2 regions of the Pradoshia sp. Z4_20 genome follow, and region 1 is predicted to be linked to the other one. Evidence: riboswitches for the same ligand, from Rfam matches in the RefSeq annotation. Region 1 holds a riboswitch; the other holds the start of a gene.

Region 1 (3,433 bases):
TATAGATCCTGTTCCTTTTCGGTGAAATCTATAAAAATTGTTTCAACCTTTCTTTTTGTCCACTCAATGCCGGTATCCTGGCGTTTATTTCGAATCATCACCATATTAACCAATTCTTTTAAATAAGCATCATCCTTTAATGAACGTTTCTTAGCAGAAAAGCGTTCATTAAATTTGGCATAGCTTCCTAAATGCCCTGGCTTAAGCAATGATACAAGATAAAAAATTTCTTCTAGCTTGTTTTGAATAGGGGTTGCCGTTAACAGTAGACAGAACTTTCTCTGGACTTTTTGTACAAACTCATAGTTTTTGGTTTTATTGTTTTTTAACTTGTGAGCCTCATCTATGATGACAATGTCATAGGTTTGTTCGAGTATGGCAGAACGATGAGGCTCTCGTTTAGCAGTATCTATGGAAGTGATTATACATTCAGAATCCCACCCATACCCCTTTCTGTATATGACAGCTGGTATGTGAAACTTCTGATTAAGCTCCTGTGCCCATTGAGATACGAGAGAGGCTGGGACTAGTATTAGTATTTTGCTTGCCAGGCCCCGAATCATATATTCCTTTAAGATCAGACCGGCCTCTATTGTTTTACCAAGACCTACTTCATCAGCTAATATGGCTTTACCATTCATTCTTTCAATGACTTCGGTAGCAGCTTCGAGCTGATGGGTTAAAGGTGTAAATCCTGATAAATGCTTTGGTGCAAGGAGGCCGTTGAAATCTGGAATCAGATTATGCTTTTCGGCATCCAATCCGAGTTTAAAAAGGGAGTAGCTGCACCAGGGGCCATCCTCCATAATCTTTTCCTCAAGCTCCTTTTCCCAATCTTCATCAAAATAGACCTTTGGTGTTAAACTCAATGTGAATCCCAACTTTCTTTATTTAAGCTAGTTAGATAAATGCTTGTTTGTAATTTAACTAAATTCAATAGAATTCTCTTACCTTATATAGGTATAGGTGGTGTCATTAATTTCTAAACAATAGTAGGAGTTTAATCTCCGGCTAAAATCTGATTAAATGCTTTATGCGGATGGCAGAAAATTATAAGGAATTTATTCAGTGACGCCTAAACAATTTTTTTGCCCCAATAAAGCTGAGGTGTTACTGATATTTTTTTAGTTTCCAATCATTCATCGAGATAACGTAAATGTTGCCACCTGATAATTGTTGATGGTAGGATATAAATGTAAGACTATTTAGAAAACGGCTTATCTCTTGCTTTTTGTTTAGTATGACCAATTTACATAATTATATGAGCGAATGAAGGCAAGGGGAGAGACCGTATTTGCGGCACCGAAGGAGCAAATGGTGAATCCATGAATCTCTCAGGTACAGAGACTCTTGCTGGACGCATCTCTGGAGAGCGCTTCCTTTATTGTGAAGCCACCCAAGAGGAAACGCCGAAGTACGTTACCCGGCGGTAAACTTTCAGGTATCAGGACAGAGCCCCCCCTAATAAGGGAGGTTTCTGTCCTTTTTTTCGTGGATCGCTGAAGGATATATCGCTTCGGTCAAATGTGGAAAAGCGGCGTTTTACTTAATAAGTTAACAAGCAATCATTTAAATGGCATAACAAGCAAGAGAATCCGTATAAAACGAATATTTTAGGAGGGTAAGGATGGGAGAATTAAAGCAGACTCCGCTGATCAGTGTGTACAGGGAGTACGGAGGAAAAACAATTGATTTTGGCGGCTGGGAATTGCCTGTCCAATTTTCGGGCATTAAACAGGAGCATGAATCAGTGCGTACAAAAGCAGGCCTCTTTGATGTATCACATATGGGCGAATTCATGATTAAGGGTGCTGGGTCTTTACCATTTTTGCAGCTGATGATGACCAACGATGTCAGTAAGCTGAAAACGGGCCGGGCACAGTATACTGCTATGTGCTATGAGAATGGCGGAACGGTTGATGACCTGATTATTTATAAAAAAGGTGAAGATGATTATTTGTTAGTTGTGAACGCATCTAATATTGATAAAGATTTTGAGTGGTTAAAAAAGCATGCGAGCGAAGATGTAGAACTAAAAAATATATCGGAACAAATAGGGCAATTGGCATTACAGGGACCGCTTGCAGCTGATATATTACAGAACCTTGCAGAGGAAGTAGATCTCAATACCATTGGTTTCTTTGCTTTTCGTGAAGATGTCATGATAAATGGCATTAGTGTACTTGTTTCAAGAACTGGCTACACCGGTGAAGATGGATTTGAATTGTACTGTAAGAGTGAAGATACAGTGAAGCTTTGGAAAGATCTTTTAGAATTCGGTAAGGATAAGGGATTGGTTCCATGTGGACTTGGGGCAAGAGATACGCTTCGGTTTGAAGCAAAACTTCCTTTATATGGCCAAGAGTTATCTCCAAAGATTACACCTATCGAAGCGGGGATTGGGTTCGCTGTAAAAACCGATAAAGAACATTTTATTGGTAAGGAAGTTTTAAAGGAACAGAAGGAAAATAGCGCCCCTAGAAAGCTTGTCGGAATCGAAATGATTGACCGCGGTATTCCGAGACATGGGTACCCGGTTTTCGTTAAGGATGAAAACATCGGGGAAGTGACCACTGGAACACAATCCCCAACCTTAAAGAAAAACGTAGGCCTTGTCCTGATTAATGTAGAATTCGCTAACCTTGATGAGGTAGTCGAGGTTGAGATACGGGGAAAAAGATTAAAGGCGAAAATTGTTAGTACTCCATTTTATAAACGCACTCAGGCAGGAGGAGTAAAAAAATGAAGCATCGTTATTTACCAATGACAGAGCAGGATACTGAACAGATGTTAACAGCGATTGGTGTAGAATCAATCGATGACTTATTTTCTGATATACCTGAAAAAGTAAGGTTTAAGGGTGAATACAAGCTAAAAAAAGCAAAGTCTGAATCAGCACTTCTGAAAGAATTAACTGAGCTGGCCGAGAAAAATGCCAATCTCAGGACCCATAGTTCTTTTCTTGGAGCGGGAGTATATGACCATTACATGCCAGTCATCGTTGATCACGTTATATCAAGATCAGAGTTTTATACCGCTTATACACCGTATCAACCGGAGATTTCCCAGGGAGAATTGCAGGCTATTTTTGAATTTCAAACGATGATTTGTGAACTGACCGGAATGGATGTGGCGAACTCCTCCATGTATGATGGGGGAACTGCTCTGGCCGAGGCAGCCATGCTCTCAGCAGGACATACACGTCGTAAGAAACTGCTTGTTTCAGAGACAGTGCACCCGGAATCACGGGCTGTTTTATCCACTTATGCAAAAGGCCAATATCTTGAGCTTGAAGTTGTCCCCTGTAAAAATGGAGTGACGGATACAGAACAATTGGCGGGTATGATGACTGATGAGGTAGCTGGTTTTATTACTCAATATCCAAACTTCTTTGGCCGAATCGAAAACTTAGCTGAAATTGAACAAATTGTTC
Region 2 (3,433 bases), on a different contig from region 1:
GCAGTAACGTCTTCTCACTTGAGTAAACGATTCTGTATGTCTTGTTATACGGGGTTCAGAAAGCTAATTAAACTTCAACAAGGAGAATCGTTATGTGGTTTATTTTTTCACTACTAACAGCTTTAGCATGGGGTGGTGCTGACCTATTTTATAAAAAGGGATCAGACAGCAACGACAAGTACAGCCATATTAAAATTATCATCATGGTTGGTCTTGTCATGGGAATTCATGCAACAGCCTATATGATTATAAAAGATATACAGTTCAATCCAATGGAGATGATTCATTATTTACCAGTATCTTCTTTATACATCCTTTCCATGGCATTTGGGTATATTGGTTTGCGCTATATTGAATTGTCTATCGCCTCACCAATACAGAATTCCTCAGGTGTCGTAACAAGCATTCTGCTCTTCATCTTTTTCACTCATGAGCTAAGTATCATTGAAGTACTTGGGATTATCATTATCACTCTTGGGATTGTGGGAATTGCCGTTCTGGAAAAAAGAGCAGAAGATGAAGTTCGTCGACTGAATTCCGAGCATATCGATAAAAAATACCAAATTGGTTTCTTGGCTATTATCTTCCCAATTTTATATTGCATTATTGATGGACTTGCTACATTTGCGGATGCCATCTATCTGGATGAATTGAATCTAATCAGCGAAAATTCAGCTTTACTTGCGTATGAATATACCTTTTTCCTATGCGCTGCCGTATGTTTTATCTATCTTCGCTTTATAAAGAAGGAATCCTTCCATGTATTTAAAGAGCGCGATAAAGGGATAGCAGCTATTTTGGAAACGATTGGTCAATTTTTCTACGTATTTGCCATGGCATCAGGCTATGCAATTATCGCAGCACCATTGATTGCTTCTTACAGTATCTTTTCAATTATCCTGTCACGAATCTTCCTAAAAGAGAAGCTGACTAAAAAACAATACATGATCATCGCAGTTGTTATCTTCGGTATTATCCTGCTGGGGATAGCGGATGAACTCTAAATTTGAATTTGCCTTTTAATAATGTAGATTAAAGACCAAATCCCTTATGGATTTGGTCTTTTTTTCAGAATGAATTGTGCTACTGCTAAGATAAACATGAAAAAGAGAGCTTTCGATTCTGGCCTTCCCCTTAACCTCACTGCCATGCTTATATATCTGAAGGAATACTCCTCAAGATGTTTAAATTAGTAAACAAAAAAAGAGAGAGACCTAGTACCTTTCTTTACTATTTAATACTTATTGTAATGGTTTATCAGAACTGAAGCTTGTTTAGTATCATTAATTGTTTGTTCAAAAGCATATGGGTTAAATATATTTCAAGTAAATCTTGGTCTCTTCCATATGCTTCAACAAATCATTTAATTACATGTACTTAGTTTGACAACATAATAATTTAGTGATAGCATTTTTTCCATAACATTTTTTCAGAATTATGTTAATAAGGTAACATACTCTGATAATTGATAATTTAATATAGCACGCTTTGATCGCTGTGGATAAAACTATGGCGGGAGCAGCTTCTGGAGAGACTGTATTTATACAGCGCCGAAGGATTCACAATCTCAGGCAAAAGGACAGAATGGTAACGATTTTTGTTATTCTTGCCCTTTTAGAGATTGGAGACAACCAATCTCTTTTTTTATTTTCCAATATCAATAGTGAGGTGAGACATAGTATCTAAATCAAGCGAGAAAAATGATAAATATCTATTTTACTAGGTGCCTGTTTTAGACATCTAAGATTAAACGGGGGCATGCAACTTGGCTAAGCAAGAGTTAAAAAGGGATTTAAAAAATCGTCATGTACAATTAATAGCAATTGGGGGCACAATTGGAACCGGCTTATTTTTAGGCTCCGGAAAATCCATTCATTTAGCCGGTCCATCCATCTTATTTTCTTATCTGATTATCGGAGTAGCTCTATTTTTTGTTATGAGAGCACTGGGTGAATTACTTTTATCCAATACAAATCATACATCATTTATCGATTTCGCAGCTGAATATTTGGGTCCATGGGCTGGATTTGTGACTGGCTGGACGTATTGGTTCTGCTGGATTATGACAGCCATGGCTGATATTATCGCTGTTGGTTTATATACACAATACTGGTTTGATATCCCGCAATGGGTGCCTGCCATCATCTGTTTAGTAATTCTATTAGGATTAAATCTATTAACCGTCAAACTGTTTGGTGAGTTGGAATTCTGGTTTGCGATTATTAAAGTCGTCACTATTGTTGCACTAATTGTCGTAGGAATCGTACTGCTTGTGATTGGATTTGAAACAGATAGCGGAACTGTTTCTGTTTCAAATCTTTGGAATCATGGCGGCATGTTCCCGAATGGAATATCAGGGTTCTTACTATCACTGCAAATGGTTGTCTTCTCCTTCGTAGGTGTTGAACTGATTGGTGTATCTGCTGCGGAAACAGCTAACCCGCGCAAAAACATCCCATCTGCTATCAACAAAATCCCGGTACGGATTTTGCTGTTTTATGTAGGTGCCTTATTTGTTATTTTATGCATCAATCCTTGGGATCAATTAAGTGCAACAAGCAGTCCATTTGTAGGTGTCTTCGCCTTAATCGGTATTCCAATGGCGGCAGGTATTATCAACTTTGTTGTATTAACATCGGCAGCCTCTGCTGCAAACAGCGGTTTATTCTCAACCAGCCGGATTATGTACAACTTAAGCAATCATAAAGAAGCACCAAAAAGATTCTCAAAATTAAATAAGCACCATGTACCGAGCAATGCATTATTAACTTCTACTATTGTAGTTTCTGTCGGTGCACTGCTTAGCAAGCTGATACCAGAGCAGGCCTTTACAATCGTTACAACAATCAGCGCCATCTGTTTCATTTGGGTATGGAGCATTATTTTAATCTCGCATATCAAATATGTAAAAACAAGACCTGATTTAAGGGCTAAATCTACATTTAGAGCTCCATTAACACCAGCTATAAATTATGTAATCCTAGGTATGTTTGCTTTCATATTGATTGTGATGCTCATTGCTGCGGAAACACGTTTAGCAATGCTGCTTACACCATTATGGTTTGTCTTATTGATTATCATATATAACTTTCATAAAAAGAAGAGACTAAGATAATAGAGCAAAAGCAAAAATAATAATGCACTCCAGTTGTTAGATTACACTTAACAATTGGAGTGCATTTTTTTCTATAGTATTCTATGGTTGAATGAAAACTTAGTACAGCTCGGTACCGAATTGAGCAAAATAGTTTCAATAAACTATTTCCTTTATTTATGATTCTCAAGTTGCTCTTTCTTCTGAGGTATTTTTACTGTGAAAGGCTCAAGCTCCACTGTATCTAAAAATGAGTTAAAATCAAATTGCAGAATGGCATGATCCATTTCAAAATTGGTGATTTTTTGAACCATATCCCCTTCATACACAACTTCTCCA

What was found. A riboswitch is a leader RNA that binds a small molecule or an ion and turns the genes downstream of it on or off. The one in region 1 is predicted to bind glycine.
Region 2: another riboswitch for glycine. It lies ahead of AC4BHP_RS14700 (amino acid permease); the one in region 1 lies ahead of gcvT (glycine cleavage system aminomethyltransferase GcvT).

What each region holds. Positions count from the first base shown of each region.
Region 1 is NZ_JBZAJD010000001.1:347,305-350,737, forward strand. It holds gene AC4BHP_RS01690 (DEAD/DEAH box helicase) at 1-806, opposite strand, end outside; glycine riboswitch at 1,270-1,360, shown strand; glycine riboswitch at 1,364-1,455, shown strand; gene gcvT (glycine cleavage system aminomethyltransferase GcvT) at 1,628-2,746, shown strand; gene gcvPA (aminomethyl-transferring glycine dehydrogenase subunit GcvPA) at 2,743-3,433, shown strand, end outside.
Region 2 is NZ_JBZAJD010000007.1:42,982-46,414, forward strand. It holds gene AC4BHP_RS14695 (DMT family transporter) at 93-1,004, shown strand; glycine riboswitch at 1,516-1,593, shown strand; gene AC4BHP_RS14700 (amino acid permease) at 1,766-3,115, shown strand; gene AC4BHP_RS14705 (DUF4179 domain-containing protein) at 3,268-3,433, opposite strand, start outside.